Regions from separate parts of the Bradyrhizobium sp. WSM1253 genome, predicted to be linked through region 1. Evidence: riboswitches for the same ligand, from Rfam matches in the RefSeq annotation. Region 1 holds a riboswitch; the other holds the start of a gene.
The links. A riboswitch is a leader RNA that binds a small molecule or an ion and turns the genes downstream of it on or off. The one in region 1 is predicted to bind S-adenosylmethionine.

Region 1 (11,577 bases):
GCGTCGAACCTGACGTGATGTCGCTGGCCAAGGCGCTCGGCGGCGGCTTCCCGATCGGCGCCTGCCTTGCGACCGCGGAAGCGGCGTCCGGCATGACGCCGGGCTCGCACGGCTCGACCTTCGGCGGCAATCCGCTCGCGATCGCGGCGGCGAACGCCGTGCTCGACGTCATGCTCAAGCCCGGCTTCTTCGACCACGTGCAGAGGATGTCGCTGCTGCTCAAGCAGAAGCTCGCTTCCGTGATCGACCGTCATGGCGATGTCGTCAGCGAAGTGCGCGGCGAGGGCCTCCTGATCGGCATCAAGGCCGTGGTGCCTTCCGGCGATCTCGTTGCCGCCTTGCGCGCAGAAAAGCTGCTCACCGTCGGTGCCGGCGACAATGTCGTGCGTTTCCTGCCGCCTTTGATCGTCACCGAAGCCGAGATCGAGGACAGCGTCGGGCGGCTCGAGCGCGCCTGCACGGCGTTGTCCGGCAACAAGCGGGCGGCAAGCTGATGAGCACGTCGCCCGATAAAACGCCCAAGAAAACACCGAAGCACTTCCTCGATATCAACGAGCTGCCGCTGTCGGAGCTCAAGCGCATGCTGGCCGCGTCCTCCGCGATGAAGGCGAAGCAGAAGGCGCATCAGCCGGTCAGGCCGCTCGAAGGCAAGACGCTGGCGATGATCTTCGAGCGCCCCTCGACGCGGACGCGGGTGTCTTTCGATGTCGCCATGCGCCAGCTCGGCGGCGAGCCGATCATGCTCACCGGCGCCGAGATGCAGCTCGGCCGCGGCGAAACCATCGCCGACACCGCGCGGGTGCTGTCGCGCTATGTCGACGCCATCATGATCCGCATCCTCAATCACGATGCGCTGCTGGAGCTTGCGGCGAACGCCACCGTGCCCGTTATCAACGGCCTGACGCGGCGCTCGCATCCCTGCCAGGTCATGGCCGACCTGATGACCTACGAGGAACATCGCGGCCCGATCGAGGGCAAGACGGTGGCCTGGACCGGCGACGACAACAACGTGCTGGCGTCCTGGGCGCACGCCGCCGAGCGCTTCAAGTTCCAGCTCAATGTCGCGACGCCTCCGGAGCTCGCGCCGAAAAAAGCGATGCGCGACTTCATCAAGGCGACCGGCGCGCCGATCATGCTCGGCACGGATGCCGAAGCCGCCGTGAAGGGCGCCGATTGTGTCGTGACCGACACCTGGGTGTCGATGGGCGACAAGGAAGGCGAGCACCGCCATAACGTGCTCAAGCCCTATCAGGTCAATGCCCAGCTGATGTCGCTGGCCAAGCCCGATGCGCTGTTCATGCACTGCCTGCCCGCCCATCGCGGCGAGGAGGTCACCGACGAGGTGATCGACGGTCCCCAATCCGTCGTGTTCGACGAGGCCGAAAACCGCCTGCACGCGCAGAAGGGCATTCTGGCCTGGTGCTTCGACGCGGTGAAGTAACGCGGGCCGGTGAAGTAGCTTTGGATCGTCGTCCTGGCTTTCGCCAGGACGACACCGAGTTTGCCGTGCTTGCGTACGATCCGTTCTGCATTCCGGATGCAGCCGCCCCCCTTCCAATTCCGCCTTCCGACCCCAAATAAAGCGCCATGGTTTCCCAATCCCCTGACATGAAAACCGGGCCCGAAGGCCCGGTTCGCGCGCCATCCGCGGTTCCCATCGATGACGCCGTGCTGCCCTACGAGGTCGACGCGCTCGACGTGCGCGGTCGCCTGGTGCGGCTTGGTCCGGCGCTCGACGAGATCCTGACCAAGCACGATTATCCGGCGCCGGTCGGCAAGCTGCTCGGCGAGGCCATCGTGCTGACCACGCTGCTCGGCTCGTCGCTGAAGTTCGAAGGCCGCTTCATCCTCCAGGCCCAGACCGACGGTCCTGTGTCGTTCCTGGTCGTGGACTATCAGGCGCCGGATCGCCTGCGCGCCTATGCGCGCTATGATGCCGCGCGCCTCGGCGAAGTCCAGGATTCCGGCAAGACTTCCGGCGCGCTGCTGGGCCACGGTCATCTGGCCATGACCATCGACCAGGGCCCCGACATGAGCCGCTACCAGGGCCTGGTCGCGCTCGACGGCGGCAGCCTGGAAGACGCCGCTCATGAATATTTCCTGCGCTCCGAGCAGATCCCGACGCGCGTGCGCCTTGCCGTCGGCGAGGAGTGGCGTTCGAATGACGGCGGCAAGCATCGCTGGCGTGCCGGCGGCATGCTGATGCAGTTCCTGCCGAAGGCGCCCGAGCGCGCGCGGCAGGCCGATCTGCATCCCGGCGATGCGCCCGAGGGCGTCGAGGTCCATGCCGTCGCTGAAGACGATGCCTGGGTCGAGGCGCGCTCGCTGATCGAAACCGTCGAAGACGTCGAGCTGATCGATCCCGAGCTGTCCGGCGAGCGGTTGCTCTACCGTCTCTTCCACGAACGCGGCGTGCGCGTGTTCAATCCGCTGCCCTTGAAGGCGCAATGCTCCTGCTCGCGCGATGCGGTCGCATCGATGCTGAAGAGCTTTTCGTCCGACGACCGTGCCGCAATGGTCAAGGACGACAAGGTCGTCGTGACCTGCGAGTTCTGCAGCTCGGTGTACGAGTTCACACCGGATGAGGCGGGCGTCGAGGACGCGTAGCGCGGTGCCGTAGGGTGGGCAAAGCGAAGCGTGCCCACCATTTCCAGCGCTAGTTCAACACCCGCTTGTTATCCGGGCTGTCCAGCGAGAACGTCGGCACGTCGATCTCGAAGCGTTCGCCGCTTGCGCTGACCATCTGGTAGCGGCCGGTCATGAAGCCCGAGGCGGTCGTGAGCGGCACGCCGGAGGTGTATTCGAAGCGTTCGCCGGGCGCGAGCGTCGGCTGCTCGCCGACGACGCCCTCGCCTTTCACCTCCTGCTGCCGGCCGGTGGCATCGGTGATGATCCAGTGCCGCGTCTTGAGCTGCACGGTCTCATCGCCGGAATTGGTGATGACGATGGTGTAGGCCCAGAAATAACGGGAGCGGTCGGCCGACGACTGCTCCGGAACAAAGTTCGGCTCGACGGTCACTTCGATCTGGCGGGTCACGGCGCGGTACATGATTGCCATCATACCGAAAACCGCCCGGGAACCAAACGCCGGAGGCGGCCTTGGCGACATCGTCCCGCCTGAATTCGCAGGGAAGTACACGTCCAAGTGTAGGTCCAAACGTACTTGCATGTGATCCGGTGGCTTTGCGAGATGACGGCCGGACCGGTACACTCCTTGCCACGTCGCGATTTGCGGAAGGGTTTTTAGGCCCCCGATGACTATTGCCGACCAAGTGACGGGATCGACGATCGCGGGAACCGCTAAACCTGTGGAGGTCAAGTCCGCGGGGGCAAAGCGGCGCGCGGCCGCGCCGGCCATTTCGCTGCCCGCCATCGGGGAGCGCGAGCTCCGGCTCGACCTGTTCCGCGGCCTTGCGCTGTGGCTGATCTTCATCGACCATTTGCCGCCGAGCCTTCTGACCTGGTTCACGATCCGCAATTACGGCTTCAGCGACGCCACCGAGATCTTCATCTTCATCTCCGGCTATACCGCCGCCTTCGTGTACGGTCGGGCGATGCTGGAGTCCGGCATTGTCGTCGCCACCGCGCGCATCCTGCGGCGCGTCTGGCAGATCTATGTCGCCCACGTCTTCCTGTTCACGATCTTCCTTGCCGAAATCTCCTACGTCGCGACCAGGTTCGAGAACCCGCTCTACACCGAAGAGATGGGCATCATGGATTTCCTCAAGCAGCCCGACGTGACGATCGTGCAGGCGCTGCTGCTGCGCTTCCGTCCGGTCAACATGGACGTGCTGCCGCTCTATATCGTGCTGATGCTGGCGCTGCCCTTGATCCTGTGGCTGATGAAATGGCGCCCCGACGTGACGCTCGGCCTCTCGGTCGCGCTCTACGCGGTGACCTGGGAATACGACCTCTATCTGTCCGCCTATCCGAACGGCTTCTGGGCCTTCAATCCCTTCGCCTGGCAATTGCTGTTCGTGTTCGGGGCATGGTGCGCGCTCGGGGGTGCGCGACGCATGTCGCGCATTCTGGCTTCGCGGGTGACGATGTGGATCGCGATCGCCTATCTGGTCGCGGCATTCTACGTGACGCTGACCTGGTATGTGCCGCAGCTCTCCCATTTCATGCCGAAGCGGCTCGAGCAGTGGATGTATCCGATCGACAAGGCCGACCTGGACGTGCTGCGCTTCACGCATTTCCTGGCGCTGGCCGCGCTCACCGTACGCGTCCTGCCGCGGGACTGGCCGGGCCTGAAATCGCCATGGCTGCGGCCGCTGATCCTGTGCGGCTCGCATTCCCTGGAGATATTCTGTCTCGGCGTCTTCCTCGCCTTTGCCGGCCATTTCATCCTGGCCGAGGTCTCGGGCGGCCCGGTCATGCATGCGCTAATTAGTCTCTCCGGAATTCTGATCATGTGGGCCATGGCCTGGCTGATTTCGTGGTACAAGCGGGTGGCTGACAAGAGCGGTTCGAAAACCAAAAGCGCCGTCGGCAGCGCCGATATGGCGGGAGGGGGCTGATGAAGGCGAAGGTTTTCCTGAGCCTGATCCTGCTGTGCGGTGGTCTCGCCGCGCCTCCGGCGCGCGCGGACGATGCTGCGCCGGCTGCTTCAGCCGCGCCCGCAGCCTGTGAAGTGCCGTCCTATCTGCTCACCAGCGAAAGCCAGCTTCCCAAGGTCGCCGATGCCGTGAAGGCCGGCAAGCCGCTCGAAATCCTGGTCATCGGCAGTCGCTCGACCACAATTCCGGCTTCCGAGGACGCCTCTTATCCGGCGCGGATGCAGGCCATTCTGAAGGACAAGCTGTCGCCGTCCGAGATAGTCCACGTCTCCGTAGAAATACAGAGCAAGAAAACGGCCGAGGAGGCGGCCGCCAGTTTCGTTAAGCTGATGGAAGCAAAAGCACCTACTTTGGTTATCTGGCAGACCGGGACTGTCGATGCTATCCGAGCCATCGATCCCGATGATTTTCGCGGCGCAGTGACCGGAGGGGTTGTTGCGCTGCAAAAGGCAGGGGCTGACGTCGTCTTGATGAACTTGCAGTACAGTCCGCGTACCGAAACCATGATCTCGGTGCCGCCATACCTCGACAATATGCGGGTGGTGGCGCAGGAGCACGATATTCCGCTGTTCGATCGTTTCGCGATCATGCGGCAGTGGAATGACCAGGGGCAGTTCGACCTGTTCAGCCCGTCGCGCGGGCCTGAGCTGGCGAAGCAGGTCCATGATTGCCTTGGCCGGGCGTTGGCACAGTTCGTGATCGACGCTGCGCATCTGGAGCCGGCCCAGCAGCAAAATTGAGGTCTAGCGTTAATGAGTTCTCTCCGCCCTTTTTGCCTGACGGCATGGCTGGCTGCGCCTGCAGCAGCGGTGCTGCTGTTGCTGAGTCCGGCCTCGCAATCGCACGCGCAGACGCAGGGCGCGCAGGCAACGCCGGCCCCGCAGCAGTCGGCTAATCCGGCTCCCGCTTCACCGTCCCAGACGACCGTCGCAGCGACGTCCCCCGACCAGCGCGGCATCACGGCGCGCGCCATCGACAAGGTGAAGCAGGTCGCGAAATCCGCCGGCGACGTCTTCAGCCGCGTGCCCTGCCTGTCGCCGAAGGGCGGCGCTAAGGCGATGGGCTCGCTGCCGCATGTCGCGGGCAAGCTCGTCGCCGGCCAGCCCGTCGTCATCGTCGCATTCGGCTCGTCCTCGACCGCGGGATTCGGTGCGAGCTCGCCGGAGTTCAACTATCCCAATCGTCTTGCCGCGCAGCTGCACCGGCACTATCCGACAGCCGACATCACCGTCGTCAATGCCGGCGTCGGCGGCGAGGACGCGCCCGAGATGATGAAGCGCCTTCAGAAGGAGGTGATCGACGTGCATCCGGATCTGGTGATCTGGCAGGTCGGCACCAATGCGGTGCTGCGCAATCTCGATCCCGGCGATACCGCCAAGCTCGTCGAGGACGGCATCAGCCGCATCCAGGCTGCCGGCGGCACCGACGTCGTGCTGGTCGATCCGCAGTATTCGCCAGCCGTCAACCAGCGCGCCGAGAGCGCCGGCAAGATGGTGAAGCTGCTCGGCAAGGTCGCTGAGCTCCGTCACGTCGGCATCTTCCCGCGCTTCGAGGTGATGCGCGACTGGCACGAGAAGCAGTCGCTTCCGGTCGAGAGCTTTGTGATCGCCGACGGCCTGCACATGAACGATTGGGGCTACGCCTGCTTCGCCCAGCTCCTCGGCGACGACATCATCCGCTCCGTCGGCCAGATCAAGCTCGGCGTGAACGTGCCCGCGGACCTGCGGACGTACCGGCCGATGTAGCTTGGTGCCGTAGGGTGGGCAAAGGCGCGCTCTTCGCGCGCCGTGCCCACCATCTATCGGCACCGCGATCGTGAAGGGTGGGCACGCTTCGCTTTGCCCACCCTACGATTCCGAGTGTGTGGCTACGCCTTCTCCAGCGCCGCGGTCAGATCCTCGATTAGATCATCCGCGTGCTCCAGCCCCGCCGAGAAGCGGATGAATCCCTCGCTGATGCCGAGCGCGGCGCGGTCCTCCGGCTTGAGGCGCTGATGCGTCGTGGTGGCGGGGTGCGTGACGAGGCTCTTGGCGTCGCCGAGATTGTTCGAGATCTTGGCAAGCTTGAGCTCGTTGAGCACGCGGAACGCCGCCGCCTTGCCGCCCTTGACCTCGAAGCCGACCAAGGTCGAGCCGCCGCGCATCTGCTTCTTCACCAATGCCGCCTGCGGATGATCGGCGCGGCCGGGAAACACCAGTCGCGAAATCTTCGGATGGCTCGCCAGCACGTCCGCGATGCGCGCGGCCGTCTCGGTCTGCGCGCGCACGCGCACGGCGAGCGTCTCCAGGCCCTTGAGCAGCACCCAGGCGTTGAACGGCGAGATCGACGGGCCGGTCTGGCGCATGAAATTGTGGATGTGCTCGGCGATGAACGCCTCCGAGGACAGGATGATGCCGCCGAGACAGCGGCCCTGGCCGTCGATGTGCTTGGTCGCGGAATAGACCACGACGTCGGCGCCGAGCGCGAGCGGGCTCTGCCAGATCGGCGTGGCGAACACGTTGTCGACGACGAGCCGCGCGCCGCCGCTGTGCGCGATCTCGGCAATGCCGGGAATGTCGAGCACGTCGAGCGTCGGATTGGTCGGGCTCTCCAGGAAAAACGTCTTGGTGTTCGGCTTCATGGCGCGCTGCCACTGGTCAAGATCGAGGCCGTCGACCAGCGTGGTCTCGATGCCGTAGCGTGGCAGCAAATCCTGCACGACGTAGAGACACGAGCCGAACAGCGCGCGCGAGGCCACGACGTGATCGCCGGCCTTCAGCGGCGCCAGGATCGCCGTCGTCACCGCGGCCATGCCGGTCGCGGCGGAACGTGCCGCTTCGGCGCCTTCGAGCTCGATCATGCGGCGCTCGAACATCGCGATGGTCGGATTGGAGTAGCGTGAATAGATGAAGCCGGGGTCCTCGCCCTTGAACCGCGCCTCGCACTCCTCGGCGCTGTTGTAGACGTAGCCCTGGGTCAGGAACAGCGACTCCGAGGTCTCGCCATATTGCGAGCGCAGGGTGCCGGAATGAACCAAGCGAGTTTCGGGACGGTATTGCGCGGTTGGCGCCGGGGACTTCGACATAGGACCTCCTGAAGTGACCATCGAAAATGGCCACAAAAAAACCGGCCTGGAATATTTCCACGGGCCGGGATCACAGAGGTCCCCGGCCTGTTTAGCGACTTATTTAACGTGGCTGCAAGCCGGCCGGCTCAAATCACCACGGGATAAGTCATGCTCATATTCCGCAATGCCCTTTCCGTCAAGACGTCCATCGGATAGCCGTAAAACGCTCATATTGCCCGCATGTCGGGATGTGTTTGATCCCTGATGAGGACCCCGGGTTGACGTTCACGGTCGCCGCCGACGCCAATGGTATCCTGCCCGACCGCATGATCGCGGCGATGGCGGAGGGCGGTCTCATCCTGCCCGCTTACGACTTCGTCGAAAGCCAGATCCAGCCGGCGAGCCTCGATTTGCGTCTCGGCGATATCGCCTATCGCGTTCGCGCCAGCTTCCTGCCTGGTCCCGGCGCCACCGTTGCCGAGCGCATCGACGAATTGAAGCTGCACGAGTTCAGCCTCGCCGACGGCGCGGTGCTGGAGACCAACTGCGTCTACATCGTGCCGCTGCTCGAAAGCCTCGCGCTGCCGCCGGAGATCGTCGCGGCCGCCAACCCGAAGAGCTCGACCGGTCGGCTCGACGTCTTCACCCGCGTGATCGCCGACGGCACCCGCCGCTTCGACATGATCGGTGCCGGCTATCACGGCCCGCTCTATGCCGAGATCAGCCCCAAGACGTTCCCGGTGCTGGTCAGCGAGGGCTCGCGCCTGAGCCAGGTACGCTTCCGCACCGGCGATGCCATCCTCAACATCGACGACCTCGAGGCGCTGCACGCGACCGAACGTCTCGTCGATATCGACGATGCCGATCTCACCGGCGGCGTCGCCGTCTCCGTAGATCTCTCCGGCGAGAAGAGCGGCGGCTTCGTCGGCTACCGCGCCAAGCGCCACACCGGCGTGATCGACGTCGATCGCCGCGCCGGCTATTCCGTCGAGGAGTTCTGGGAGCCGATCTCGGCCCGTCCCGACGGCAGCCTGATCCTCGATCCCGGCGAGTTCTATATCCTGGCGTCGAAAGAGGCGGTGCAGGTGCCGCCCGATTACGCCGCGGAGATGGTGCCGTTCGATCCGCTGGTCGGCGAGTTCCGCGTGCATTATGCCGGATTCTTCGATCCCGGCTTCGGCTATGCCGGCGCCGGCGGGTTGGGGGCGCGCGCCGTGCTCGAAGTGCGCTCGCGCGAGGTGCCGTTCATCCTCGAGCACGGCCAGATCGTCGGCCGCCTCGTCTATGAAAAGATGCTGGCGCGCCCCGACGCCATGTACGGCCAGCGCATCGGCTCAAATTACCAGGCCCAGGGGCTGAAGCTGAGCAAGCATTTCCGGGCGTAGGGATAGCCTCACCTTCCGCTGTCATGCCCCGGCTTGACCGGGGCATCCAGTACGCCGGAGCCTATCGGTTCGATCACATCCGCCTCTGGAATACTGGATCGCCCGATCAAGTCGGGCGATGACACCGAATCTGTGTCAGGATAAGAAGCGAATCCGGGCTACGTCCGAGGTGGCGAAATGACAGATCAATCCGAACTCGAGGCAAAAATCCTCGACGACGTCGCAGACGCGCTGATCTATTCGGATCGCTCCGGCACGATCATGCGGTGGAATCGCGCATCGTCCGCACTGTTCGGATTCTCCGCGGACGAAGCGCTGGGTCAGAATCTCGACCTCATCATTCCCGAACATCTGCGTGCCGCGCACTGGAAAGGCTTCGAGGCCGCGCTTGCCAGCGGCGCGATGAAGCTTGCGGGCAAACCGACACTGACCCGCGCGCTGCACAAGGACGGACGCAAGCTCTACATCGAGATGACCTTTGCGCTGGTGCGGGATGCCGCTGGAGTGGTGCAGGGGTCGGTGGCGATGGCCCGCGACGTCACCGAGCGCGTCGAACGCGAGCGTGCCGCCAAAGCCGCGCAAATCTAAGCCTGCGCAAAATTCGTGATGCGGAATTGGCGAGCCGGCGTGCAGGGCGCCCTGCATGCGGCTCAGCTTGTCCGTCACCGGATGCAGTGACACACTCGATCAAAACAACGATCGGGAGCGAACATGACCGCCGCATCTGACCCCGCGCAGGAAGCTCAATGGAAACGCTGGCGCGCGGTTGCCGATCTCAATCACGCCTATTTCACCGGTCTGATCCTCACCGTGGTCACGCGTCGCGGCACGGCGGATGCTGCGGAGTTCGTCTTTCGCGTGTTCCGCCGCCAGCAGCAGGAGCGCTTTCTGCCGGGGCTGGAGAAGCTCGGGTTGACCCATCTGCCGCCCGCCGTGGCGGCCGCGCAATATCACTACCTCTCCAACTGGATCGGCGGCGTGCACGTCGAATACATGTATGAGAGTGATCGCAAAGCCTGGATCCGCTATCCGCCGCCGCGCTGGATCTGGAAGGGCACCGCCATCTGCGGCGTGCCGGGCGAAGTCTCGCGCGCGATGCTGCGCGGCTGGCACGCCAACAACGGTGTGGCGCTCGGCGATACCAGATTAGGGTTCGTCTGCACCAAGCAGAGCGTCGACGGCCAGGATGGGCTCGAAGGCTACTATTATCAATATGACCAGCCCCTCGAACTCGACCAGCGCCTCGTGTTCGCGCGGCATCTCGAAGCGCCGCCGTTCGATGCAGCCGCCGCTCCGGCGTTGCCAGTCGCAAGCTGGCCCAGACCGCGACTGGAAAAAGCCTATCGCAACTATGCGATGGAATATGTGCGCACCGCCGCGCCCGTGATGGTGCAACTGTTCGGTCCGGAGGATGCCGGCTATCTCCTGCACCTCACGGGCAAGCTGATCGGGATGCAATATTTCGATGAGGTCGCTGCGGCGCTGTCGATGGGCCGCGGCGGTGCGAGCGAATTCGCGACGTTCCTCAACGCGCTGTTGGTCGCGCAGGACGATGTGGCTGAGACGACGCAATCCGAAGGCATGTTCGAAATCCGTCAGCAGAGCTGGAAGTTGATGGACGGCGTTGCCGATGACCACCCTGCCTGCACCAAGGTGCTGGCGGGGTTGTTCGAAGGGCTCGCGGCCGGATGCGGGCGGCACATCGGAGTGCACCTGTCCCCGACATCGCGCGGCCGTCCGCCATTGCTCTGGACGATTGGGTAATGCCGCGCGGGCGTTGGCCTCGTGGTTCGAGACGCCAGCTTCGCGGGCTCCTCACCATGAGGGTCCGACATGTCACCGCGAAACAAGACCTCATCCTGAGGAGCCCGCGACGCGGGCGTCTCGAAGGATGGCCCCACGGGGACTGAGAGCCGCAATTCCACGGGCTGAAATGCGCTGCCGCAGGGCACGCCTGCACCTAGCGCAGGAGGAATCGCTGCGCATCGTGCTAACAAGCCTGTCGTTGCGCCCTGCGCGCGAACCAATTCATTGGTACACCCAAGCATTGCCGCGCCGCAAATGGCGCTTTCGCCCGGAGAGGACATGTCAGACATCGCCGAAATCCCGGTCGATGAACAAGAGCGTCCGCTGCCGCCGCCCCCGCGCCCTGTGAGGAGCGCGCTGATGGACGGGCCGATCCTGCGCACGCTGCTCGGACTGGCCTGGCCCAACGTCGTCGCGCTCTCAGCCGGCACTTGCACGGTGATTGCGGAGACCTCCTATATCGGACGTCTTGGTGTGGAAGCGCTGGCCGCGATGGCGCTGGTGTTTCCGACAGTGATCCTGACCATGACCATGTCGGGCGGTGCGATGGGCGGCGCGGTGGCCTCCGCCATCGCGCGCGCGCTCGGCGCCGGCGATCGCGAGCGTGCCGGGACGCTCGCCGCGCACGCGCTGCTGATCGGAATCAGCTTCGGCCTCGTCTTCATGCTGGGCATGCTGATCTTCGGACCGCGCGTTCTGGAAATGCTCGGTGGCCGCGGCGACGTGCTGACGCATGCGATCGCCTACACCCAGGTGTTTTTCGGCGGCGCCGTGCTGCCCT
Region 2 (11,577 bases), 350 kb from region 1:
CGAGCGCAATGACAGCCAACCAGACCGCCGAGATCACCGGCCTCTACCGCTATCCGATCAAGGGTCTGACGCCGGAGCCCCTGCCCCGCGTCTCCCTGCAGACCGGCCAGACACTGCCCGCCGACCGCCGCTATGCCATCGAGAACGGCCCCAGCGGCTTCGATCCGGAAGAGCCGCAGTGGAAGCCGAAGATCCAGTTCCTGATGCTGGCGCGCAATGAGCGGCTGGCTTCGCTCGACAGCCAGTTCGAGGACGCGACCCATCGCCTGACCATCCGCAAGGATGGCCAGATCGTCGCCGTCGGCGATCTCGAGACCGCCGCCGGGCGTGCCGCGATCGAGGACTATTTCAGCCAGAACTTTCAGCCGGAGTTGAAGGGCCCGCCCAAGGTCCTGTCCGGCCGCGACCACAGCTTTTCCGACGTCGCCCGCAAGGTCGTGTCCATCATCAATCTCGACAGCGTCCGCGCACTCGAGACCATGCTCGGCGGCGCCGCCGTCCACCCGCTGCGCTTCCGCGCCAATCTTTACGTGAAGGGCTGGCCGGCCTGGTCCGAGCTCGACCTCGTCGGCCAGACGCTGGCGATCGGACAGGCCCGGCTGAACGTGGTCAAGCGCATCAAGCGCTGCCCGGCCACCAATGTCGATCCTCAGACCGCCAGGCGCGATCTCGAAATCCCGGCCACGCTCTCGAGCAATCTCGGCCACATGGACTGCGGCATCTATGCCGAGGTGATCGCCGACGGCGACATCGGCGTGGGCGACGCGGTTGCGGTGGAACAGCCGAAGCTGGTGTGACGGGGCGCTTTCTCGGCAAACTCCGTCATTGCGAGGAGCGAAGCGACGAAGCAATCCAGACTGTCTCCGCGAGGGATTCTGGATTGCTTCGCTGCGCTCGCAATGACGCGCCTCAATTCGGCATCACATAGGCATAGATCCGGCCGCGCGAGATCGGCGCTTCGCGGACGCGGTTGCCGTTGTTGCCGGAGATCATGATCGGATTGCCCTGCGCATCGACGCCGGTGATGATGCCGACATGACCGCCCCGGCCGCCGCGCGACATGACCGCGATGGCGCCGACCTGAGGACCGGAGACACGCGTGCCGTAATGCGCGAACGAGTTCGCCATGTCGGAGCCGGTGCCACGGTGACCGGTTTTTTCAAGCACCATGTTCATGAAGCGCGCGCACCACAGGCTGCCGCGGCCGGTCGGATTGCCGCCGACATAGCGGCGTGCCTCGGACACGAGGCCCGACCCGCCGCCGAAGCCGCTGCTGCTCGTGGCGCTATTGGCCACGCCGCCGACATTCGCGTCAGTGGCAATCTCACCGCCACGCCTCTTGGCGATTCGACGGCTGGCGCGCGTCGTCATCCCACCGCTATCGCTGGTAACCATTCCAGCGTTGCCGCTCATGGCCATTCCACCGCTGCCGCTCATAGCCATTCCACCGCTGCCGCTCATGGCGATGCCGCCGCTATTGGCGTTCGGGTCATAGCTGGCGAAGGTGTTGCCGAAGCCGTTTGCCTGCAATTGCGCCGCGCCGCGCTCGAAGCGCGAGCCGCGTGCATGCCGGTAATGATGATGTCTGCTGGCGTGATGCGCGTAAGCGTGCCGCTCTGCGCTATGACGATGAGGTCGTGCTGACGCCGGAGAGGTGAGCGCGGCGACCGCCGCGAAGGAAACAGCCAGCGCGACGACACAGCGCGACAGGCGAGACGCAAACAACTCGAACATTCTTCATCCTTCGTTGACACCCCCACTTCCCAATCGGCCCGTGCGGTGGCCGACATCCGCGGGCTGTATCAGTATCCTGATGTGGCGAGAACAAGACGCGGTCGCGGAGATTTTGGACGATGATTAAGATGATTAATAAGTGTTAGGTTCGTATGCGCTAACCGCAGGACGGCATTCCAATGTCGCAGCCACCTCTGGGAGAAAACCGGATGCCTCACGCCCTCACGAAGGACAATTGCCGCCTCTATTTCGAACAAGCAGGCACGGGCACGCCAATACTTTTTCTGCACGAATTCGCCGCCGACTACACCAATTGGGAGCCGCAGATGCGCTACTTCTCGCGCGGCCATCGCTGCATCACCTATTCCGCGCGCGGCTACACGCCATCGGACGTGCCTGATGGCGAGGTCTACGGCTACACGCATTTCTACACCGATGCGCTCGCGGTGCTCGATCATCTGAAGATCGATCGCGCGCACTTCGTCGGCCTCTCGATGGGCGCCTATTCATCGCTCCAGATCGGGCTCAACGCGCCCCAACGTGCCCTGTCGATGACGCTCGCCGGCGTCGGCTCAGGCTCGGAGATCGAGAACCTCGACGCCTGGCGCCGGCAGTGCCGCGCCAACGCGGAGCAATTCGAGATGCTCGGCTCAGCCGAAGTCGCAAAAGTCACGCGCGAGGCGCCGAGCCGGATTCCGTTCCTGACGAAGGACCCGCGCGGCCACGCCGATTTCTATGCCGCGCTGGCGCGGCACGACGCCAAGGGATCGGCGCGGACGATGCGCGGCTTCCAGGCCGGACGTCCCTCGATCTTTACGATGACGGATGCGATCAGAGCCGCCGCGACGCCGGCACTCATCATCTGCGGCGACGAGGACGATCCGTGCGTGGGCGCAAGCCTGTTCCTGAAGAAGCATCTGCCTGCGGCAGGGCTCGCCATGTTTCCGAAGTCCGGCCACGTGCTCAATCTCGAAGAGCCCGCGCTGTTCAACGAAACGGTGGAACGGTTCGTCACGCTGGTGGAAGCGGGACGATGGCCGGCGCGCGATGCGCGGTCGTTGCCGGCGCATTAGCGCGAAGGCGTCGCCACACGCTCCGTCGCGTAGCCTGGAGGGAGCGAAAGCGAAATCCGGGGCCTTCGCCTCCGCGGATAGAATCCCGGATTGCGCTACGCTTCATCCGGGCTACGGGAATCCTATTTCCTGCCGCCTCGCGTCAGCAAGAACACGCCCTGTTCGCCGAACAGATTCCACACCCACCAGGGCATCCGCAGCCGCAGCGGACGGCCGTAGAGGTCGAGCGCCTCGGCACGTTCCATCTTGACGTCGATCGCGTCGCAGAGCTCGACGAAATCCTTGATGGTGCAAAAATGGATGTTGGCGGTGTCATACCAGCTTGCCGGCAGATTTTCCGTCCGCGGCATGTGGCCGCCGATCAGGAGCTGGAGCCGCATCTTCCAGAAGCCGAAATTCGGGAACGACACGATGGCGCGGCGGCCGATGCGCAGCAAATTCTCCAGCACCACTTTCGGCTGCCGCGTCGCCTGCAAGGTCTGCGACAGGATCACGTAGTCGAAGGCGTCATCCGGATAGTTCACGAGATCGGTGTCGGCATCGCCCTGCACCACCGCAAGCCCCTTGGCGACGCAGCGGTTGACGCCCTCGCGCGACAGCTCGATGCCGCGGCCGTCGATGCCACGGGTTTCCAGCAGCTGGAGCAGGTCGCCCTCGCCACAGCCGACGTCCAGCACCTTCGAGCCCGGCTTGACCATCTCGGCGACCAGCACATGGTCGGCGCGAAAATCACCGGGCTGCCCGGTCGCAAGGCCGCCCAGCGGCAACGCTTCCTGTACAGACATGGCTAGCCGTCCTTGTTAAGCAGTCTTGGCAGTGAGCCCGCGCGCCTTGCCTGCCGACTGCAGGAAGGCACGGGCAATGTCGAAGAACTCGGGCACGTCGAGCAGGAACGCGTCGTGACCGCGATCGGTCTCGATCTCGGCGAAGGACACCCGCGCGCTCGACGCATTCAGGGCGTGCACCAGCGCGCGCGATTCCGAGGTCGGGAACAGCCAGTCGCTGGTGAAAGAAACCACGCAGAAGCGGGTCTGGATTCCCGCGAACGCCTTCGCCAGCACGCCGCCATGGTCGCCGGCGATGTCGAAATAATCCATCGCACGGGTGAGATAGAGATAGGAGTTGGCGTCGAAGCGCTCGACGAAGGAGGAGCCCTGGTAGCGCAGATAGGACTCGACCTGGAAGTCGGCGTCGAACGAGAAGGTCGGCAGCTCGCGGTCCTGCATGCGCCGGCCGAATTTTCGATGCAGCGCGGCGTCCGAAAGATAGGTGATGTGCGCCGCCATCCTAGCGACAGCGAGCCCGCGATGCGGATGGATGCCGTGATCGGCATAGCCGCCTTGGTGCCAGTCGGGATCGGCCATCACCGCCTGACGGCCAAGCTCGTGGAACGCGATGTTCTGCGCCGAATGTCGTGTCGAGCAGGCAATCGCCAGCGCGGAGAATACCCGGGTCGGATACGCCGCAGTCCATTGCAGCACCTGCATGCCGCCCATCGAGCCGCCGACGACTGCGAACAGCGTGTCGATGCCGAGCCGGTCGATCAGCATCGCCTGCGCGCGCACCATGTCGGGGATGGTGATGACGGGGAAATCGAGGCCCCAAACCTTGCCCGTCGCGGGATTGATCGAAGCCGGACCGGTCGAGCCCATGCAGCCGCCGATCACGTTGGAGCAGATGATAAAATACTCGCTGGGATCGAGCGGTCGGCCGGGGCCGACCAAGGTCTCCCACCAGCCGGGCTTGCCGGTGACAGGGTGCACATTGGCGACGTGCTGGTCGCCGGTCAGCGCATGGCAGATCAGGATCGCATTGGAGCGATCGGCATTGAGCTCGCCGTAGGTTTGGTAGGCGATCTGGAACGGGCTGAGATCGACACCGCAATCGAGCTGCAGCGGCTGCTCCGTGCCGAACTGCGCAACCTGCGAGCTCGGACGATCCACCTCGTGCGACCGCTCGTCGGCAGTGATCGCGGGACTGGGAATTGACTGGACGCCAACCATCTGACCATCGACCTCGTTTGCGATCGTAGAAGTGACCGCATTGACATCAGGCCATGAAAAACCCGGCCTGAACGATAGGTTCGGCCGGGATCGAAAGCGTCCCCGGCCTGTTTAGCGAGTTTTTTAACGTGGCTGCAAGCCGGCCGGCTCAAATGACCACGGAACGGATAAAAACTACCGTCTTGGACGGTTTTCGTCAAGTCGCGGCCCGGATCGACCAAATTCGCCTGTCGAGCCGCCGGCGGAAAGGGCCCGATTTCCCTTTGCATTTCTCTTTGCTTTCGCAGCCCCGACTGCCTAATCAGGATATCCATCACAGCGGTGACGGCTCGACTGAGCCGCATTGGAACGCCTCTCAACAGCACCTGTCAGACATGTCCCAACGTCCGCCCGCGCCACCATCGCTCCAGGAATTGCGCAAGGAGATCGACGCGATCGACGAGGGCATGCATCGCCTGCTGATGCAACGCGGCGACATCATCGACCGCCTGATCCAGGTGAAGCAGACCCAGGAGGTCGGCTCGGCGTTCCGTCCCGCGCGCGAGGCCGCCATGATGCGTGACCTCGTCCAGCGCCATCGCGGCATCCTGCCGCTCGACACGGTCGAGAGCATCTGGCGCGTGATCATCGCGACGTTCACTTACGTCCAGGCGCCATTCTCGGTGCACGCCGACATCTCGGCAAGCGAGCCGGCCATGCGCGATTCCGCGCGATTCCATTTCGGCTTCACCGTGCCTTACGTCGCGCATTTCAGCGCGCAGGCGGCGGTCGAGGCCGTCGCGAAATCCAAGGGCGACCTTGCGCTGGTCTCGGCAACCTCGAGCCGCACGCCGTGGTGGCTGTCGCTGGAAGAAGCCGGCGCGCCAAAGATCATCGCGCGGCTACCCTTTGTCGAGCGCGCCGACCATCCGGCGGCGTTGCCGGTGTTCGCGGTCTCGCGCGTCGCCGACAGCGCCCTGGTGACGGAGGTCGAGACCTTCAGCGTACGCGTGTCGGGGTGGAACGCCGAAGTTGCGCGCGTCCTGTCGCCGCTCGCCGAGATCGTGGCGGTGCCCGACACCGCCTTCGACGGCGCCGCGCTGCTGGTCTCGGTCACCGCGACGAGCAGCCTCGACAAAATCAAGGCTGCCCTGATCGAAGCGGGGGCCTCGGTGCGCTCCACGGCCCTCGTCGGCAGCCACGCAACGCGCTATACGGTGCCCCCGACCGGGCCGAAATCGTAAGTCGCGAACCGCTTAAGCCACTCCGGAGTTGAAGATGTCCCGCCCAGTGCCGAATCCCGGCATTCTCGATATTGCGCCCTATACGCCCGGCAAGACTCCGGTGGCGGAGCCCGGTCGCAAGGTGTTCAAGCTCTCGGCCAACGAGACGCCGTTCGGGCCCTCGCCGAAGGCGATCGAGGCGTTCAAGAACGTGGCGGATCACCTGGAAGACTATCCGGAAGGGACCTCGCGCGTGCTGCGCGAAGCGATCGGGCGCACCTTCGGGCTCGACCCCAACCGCATCATCTGCGGCGCCGGCTCGGACGAGATCCTCAATCTGCTCGCCCACGCCTATCTCAGCCATGGCGACGAGGCGATCTCGACCACGCACGGCTTCCTGGTCTACCCGATCGCAACCATGGCGGTCGGCGCCAGGAACGTCGTCGCGGCGGAGAAGAACCTCACCGCGGATGTAGACGCCATCCTGAAAGCCGTCACGCCGCGCACAAAACTGGTCTGGCTCGCCAACCCCAACAACCCGACCGGCACCTATCTGCCGTTCGACGAGGTCAAGCGCCTGCGCGCCGGCCTGCCCTCGCACGTGCTGCTGGTGCTGGACGCAGCCTATTGCGACTACGTCTCGCGCAACGATTACGAGATGGGGATCGAGCTGGTGGCGACCACCGAGAACACGGTCGTGACCCACACGTTCTCCAAGATCCATGGTCTTGCGGCGCTGCGGATCGGCTGGATGTTCGGCCCCGAACACATCATCGACGCGGTCAACCGCATCCGCGGTCCCTTCAACGTGTCGACGCCGGCGATGTACGCTGCCGTTGCCGCGATCGAGGACACCGCGCATCAGGCGATGTCGAAGCAGTTCACCGAGACCTGGCGCAACTGGCTGACCGAAGAGATCGGCAAGCTCGGCCTGAAGGTGACGCCGAGCGTCGCCAATTTCGTGCTGATCCACTTCCCGACCGAGGGCAAGACCTCGGACGCCGCCGACGCCTTCCTCACCAAGCGCGGGCTGGTGCTGCGCGGCTTGAAGAACTACGGCCTGCCGCATTCGTTGCGCATGACCATCGGCACCGAGGAGGCCAACCGCCTCGTCGTCGAGGGCCTGCGCGACTTCATGGCCGGAACATGAGCGCGACCCCGCACTTCCAGCGCGTCGCGCTGATCGGCTTCGGCTTGATCGGCGGCTCGATCGCGCGCGCTGCGAAGCTCCAGGGCTTGGCTGGCGAGATCGTCACCACCGCGCGCTCGGAGAAGACGCGCGCACGCGTGATGGAGCTCGGCATCGTCGATCAGGTCGTGGCGACCAATGCAGAAGCGGTGAAGGATGCCGATCTCGTCATCCTCTGCATTCCCGTCGGCGCCTGCGGGCCGGTGGCGCAGGAAATCGCCGCCTATCTCAAGCCCGGCGCGATCATCTCCGACGTCGGCTCGGTCAAGGGCGCCATCGTCAGGGATATGGCGCCGCATCTGCCGAAAGGCATCCATTTCGTGCCGGCGCATCCCGTCGCAGGCACCGAGCATTCGGGTCCCGATTCGGGCTTCGCCGAGCTCTTCATCAACCGCTGGTGCATCCTCACCCCACCGGAGGGCGTCGATGCGGCTGCCACCGATCGCCTGCGTGCGTTCTGGGCGGCGATGGGTGCCAAGGTCGAAATCATGACGCCGGATCATCATGATCTCGTGCTCGCGATCACCAGCCATCTGCCGCATCTGATCGCCTACACCATCGTCGGCACCGCCGACGAGCTGGCGCAGGTGACGGAGTCCGAGGTCATCAAGTTCTCCGCCGGCGGCTTTCGCGATTTCACCCGCATCGCCGCCTCCGATCCGACGATGTGGCGCGACGTCTTCCTCGCCAACAAGGAAGCCGTGCTGGAGATGCTCGGCACCTTCACCGAGGATCTGGCAAAGCTCACCCGCGCGATCCGCCGCGGCGACGGCGAGGCGCTGTTCGACCACTTCACCCGCACCCGCGCCATCCGCCGCGGCATTGTCGAGATCGGCCAGGATTCGGCGGCGCCCGACTTCGGCCGGCCGCATGCGCAGCTCGGCAACAAGCCGTAGCACTGAAGTAGCCCGGATGGAGCGCAAGCGTAATCCGGGACCTCCGTCGCTTGAGGCAAGATTCCCGGATTGCGCTTCGCTCCATCCGGGCTACGAGCCCGCGTGGCTCCATGACTAGAACGGATAGTAGCGGATCTGCGTCATGACCACGTTGTCGTCCGTCTTCGGGGCGCCGCCGACGCCGGCGAACGCGAACCGCTGCGTGTAGGAATATTGCAGGCCGGCTTTGAGCGTGCCGTAATTGCCCTGGTAGATTGTGTCGTAGATTCCCGCCGTGATCTGCCGGACCTCCCTGGTGTTGCCGTTGCAGGTCGCGGCCGGCGAATTCTCGGTCAAGCAGCCGGTGTTGTTGTAGAGCGGATTGCCGTAGCCGAAGGGCACCGTTCCAACATTGGCGAAATTCGCCTTGGCCTTTTCGAGGCCTGCATAGGAGTAGACATCGAGGCTGGGCGTCGCGTGCCAGATCAGGCCGACGGCGGCCGCCGTGATCGTCAGCGGGAGGATGGTGCCGTCCTGCGCCACCGCCGCGTCGGGGAACGGCGTAGCCGTGAAGCGGCCCAGCACGCCGTGCGAGCCATAGAGCTGAAGATCGAGGGTTTTCGGAATCAGTTCGGCGAAGATGTGTCCCCCGAAGCTTCCGGTGTCGTAGGTGTGGTTGGCGTTGTTGAAGCGATCGAACAGCTGGCGGTAGAGCGCCCACGCCTCGACATGCAGCTTGGTGGGCCCGAGCCGTGGGTCCCAGGCTGCCTTGACGGTGACGTCGGGCACCTGATTCAGACTGACATTGTTGAGGTTGTTGAAGAAGCTGCCGCCGGGACCGGTCAGATTGACCTGAAGGTTCGGGTTCAGCACGCCCTGGGGTCCAATGGCGGGTGTGCCGACAGCCGGGACGTTGCCGCCGAAGAACGCGGTCTGGGCATTCTCGACCGACGCAGCCAGCTTGAACTCCGGTCCGATGTCCTGCCAGACGCGCAGCCCGGGCTGCCGTGCCGCAAGAAATCCCGGGACGGATTCGAAGTCGATCACGCCGGGCGCATCGACGCCGCGAGGATCGATGCCCGACTTGGTCGGCGCGTTGAGCGACCAGGATTGCCCGGCGAGGAAGTGAAGACCGAGATCGGTGCGGTCCAGTTCCAGGCTGAGCTGCCGCATGCGCGGATTGAATGAGTTGGTCGCCACCGAGTTCGCCGTCTGAGCCGCACCTTCGAAATCGATCTCGCCGTAACCAGCGAGGTGCGTGTCGGCATCGGCATTGCCTTCGGCCAACACCGAGAACCTGCTCTGGCGCGCGGAGAAGCGCGTTTCCGGGATGTTGAAATTGTGGCTCTGCTGATAGGGGATGAAGTTGTAGACCGAGCCGGTATCGGAAGCGAGATTGCGTGAGCGGTAGATGCCGGTGAGATCGACCCAGCCTCCGAATGTCAACGTCACGCCCTTGTAGCAGACCTTGCCGGCCGCACATGGATCGGCGGCGAGCACCTTGTAACTTGCCGGTAACTGAACGGCCTTCGCCTGCGCTTCAACCTGCCGCGTCTTGCGCGCCTCAGAGTCCACGCGCTGCTGGAGCTCCTTCAGCTTCGCCTTCAGCGACTGGATTTCGGTTGTGACATTGTCGTCGGCACGCGCCTGCCCTGAACAGGCAGCGAGAATACCCAGCATCAGTCCGCAATTGATGATCCGCACTTGAAGCTTCCTCCATTTGGGAAGCGGATTGGATTCCGCGCGCCGTCTCCGGCGCCTGCATGCTTCCCTGGTGTGGAGTGATTTGAATGCGGCTGCGGTTATTCGCGGCGAGGTGCATCTTCTGCATTACGTTTTCCTGACGATCCTGTTCGGAATATTTTCGTTGGCCCCCGATCCGCACGCGCGACTGTCGCGATTGTCCAAGGCCACGTTCAAGGTAATGCGCATTGGGCCCGGCCGGGGCATGACCAGGCCCAGTTCGCGACGGGCAAGTGGTGGATGGCGACTATTTGCCCTTGGTCGCGCGCATCACCGTGGGGCGCGGTGATTTCCGCGAGGGGACGAATGCCATCGTCTCCCGCGTCGTGGGATTCGAGATGTTGCGATCACCATTAGGATACATCGAGGCGTATGCGGCCGGCTCCTGCGACTGCCATTCCCACTGCGCGAACGCGGGCGTCGCGAGCGTGGTCGAGATGGCGATAGCGGCAATGAACAGCCTGGACTTCGTCATGATATCTCTCCTGCCTGGGCGACCGCCTCAACGTGCGGCCGACATGGAGAGAGAGCGGACTTTGCGGCTCCGCATTCCCGGCGGGTCATCACGATCCGGCGAAGCGGCCGTGAGTTCAGCTCGTAACCTGCATGGAGGGAGTTACGACAGCTGAGGGCGATGAATGGAGACAGGCAACTCTGAATTCATCCTACTGCTTCGCGCTGCGATCAAACTTTCCCGGCTTGAACAGATCGAGGTCGATGGCCTGTCCCATCGCCAGATATCCGGTGCGGTTGGGATGAAGCTTGTCGCCGGCGCCGCCGGTCGTGCTTTCGGGAACGAACTCCGGCTTGAGGCCACCCGAGGCCGGATCGAGCGTCGCACGATCAAAATCTATCACGCCGTCGAATGTCCCCGAGCTACGGATAAATGCGTTGAGCGCCTTGCGCTTGTCATCCTGCTCGGGAAAACCATGTGCCGCGCTGGTGCTGCCCAGTGCCGAAACGACGGTGGCGCCAATGATCCGGGCTTGTGGCCATTTTGCGCGTAGCCTCGCGACGCCGTCCTTCATCGCGGCGATGACCTGGTCGGCGGTAAAATTGCCGTTCTTGCTGAAATCGTTGATGCCTTCCAGCCAGATCAGGCTCGATATGCCGGACAGCGACAGCACGTCGCGATCGAGCCGCTGGCCCGAAGCGGGGCCGCCCGCGTACGGTTTGTCGGGACCATATTCGGCGGGGCCTGCGATTTGGTTGCCACCGATGCCGCCGTTCACGACGGCGACCTTGTTGCCGTAGACCGCCTTCAGGCGACGCGACAGCACGTTGGGCCAGCGATCGTCGCCATTCATGGTTGAAGCGGTCCCGTCGGTAATCGAATCCCCAAACGCCATGACGGCAAAGGCATCGGAAGGCGCAGTCATCTCGATCGCATCGAGAAAGAACCACGACGCAGTCGCATAGGGGAAGGAAGCCTCGTCTTCGAGGGCGCCCTTCGCGCCGGCGCCGGGCGCACTGACATAGGAGGTGGTCAGCGCCTTGGCGTGCCAGGTCATCGGACCGCTCTGGCCGGCAACATGAAAACTGACCGCAAGCCGGCGGCCGGCGAGGTCATCAGGCCGCTTTGCAAACGGCAGCGCGATCGCATCGCTCCAGACCGAATTCCCCGGTGACACCGTAACGGAAGCCGTGCCGGCGAACGTCACCGGAGTGTTGGAGCCGCGGATCAACGCGGCACTGCCCGATTGCAGGCCGACGAAAACGCCGTCAAACGTGACTGGCTTGGTGCCGAAGGCGTTGCTG

Region 2: another riboswitch for S-adenosylmethionine. It lies ahead of BRA1253DRAFT_RS19930 (homoserine O-acetyltransferase); the one in region 1 lies ahead of BRA1253DRAFT_RS21695 (O-succinylhomoserine sulfhydrylase).

The regions. Positions count from the first base shown of each region.
Region 1 is NZ_JH600073.1:4,253,381-4,264,957, reverse strand. It holds gene BRA1253DRAFT_RS21730 (aspartate aminotransferase family protein) at 1-494, shown strand, start outside; gene argF (ornithine carbamoyltransferase) at 494-1,441, shown strand; gene BRA1253DRAFT_RS21720 (Hsp33 family molecular chaperone) at 1,588-2,607, shown strand; gene apaG (Co2+/Mg2+ efflux protein ApaG) at 2,657-3,061, opposite strand; gene BRA1253DRAFT_RS21710 (OpgC domain-containing protein) at 3,255-4,520, shown strand; gene BRA1253DRAFT_RS21705 (hypothetical protein) at 4,520-5,299, shown strand; gene BRA1253DRAFT_RS21700 (SGNH/GDSL hydrolase family protein) at 5,312-6,304, shown strand; gene BRA1253DRAFT_RS21695 (O-succinylhomoserine sulfhydrylase) at 6,427-7,623, opposite strand; SAM riboswitch at 7,694-7,773, opposite strand; gene BRA1253DRAFT_RS21690 (2'-deoxycytidine 5'-triphosphate deaminase) at 7,854-8,990, shown strand; gene BRA1253DRAFT_RS21685 (PAS domain S-box protein) at 9,168-9,578, shown strand; gene BRA1253DRAFT_RS21680 (hypothetical protein) at 9,702-10,754, shown strand; gene BRA1253DRAFT_RS21675 (MATE family efflux transporter) at 11,076-11,577, shown strand, end outside.
Region 2 is NZ_JH600073.1:3,904,194-3,915,770, forward strand. It holds gene BRA1253DRAFT_RS19910 (MOSC domain-containing protein) at 9-797, shown strand; gene BRA1253DRAFT_RS19915 (TIGR02594 family protein) at 910-1,734, opposite strand; gene BRA1253DRAFT_RS19920 (alpha/beta fold hydrolase) at 1,944-2,807, shown strand; gene metW (methionine biosynthesis protein MetW) at 2,930-3,592, opposite strand; gene BRA1253DRAFT_RS19930 (homoserine O-acetyltransferase) at 3,608-4,810, opposite strand; SAM riboswitch at 4,901-4,980, opposite strand; gene BRA1253DRAFT_RS19935 (chorismate mutase) at 5,185-6,033, shown strand; gene hisC (histidinol-phosphate transaminase) at 6,068-7,162, shown strand; gene BRA1253DRAFT_RS19945 (prephenate/arogenate dehydrogenase family protein) at 7,159-8,097, shown strand; gene BRA1253DRAFT_RS19950 (hypothetical protein) at 8,212-9,780, opposite strand; gene BRA1253DRAFT_RS19955 (hypothetical protein) at 10,067-10,294, opposite strand; gene BRA1253DRAFT_RS19960 (GDSL-type esterase/lipase family protein) at 10,485-11,577, opposite strand, start outside.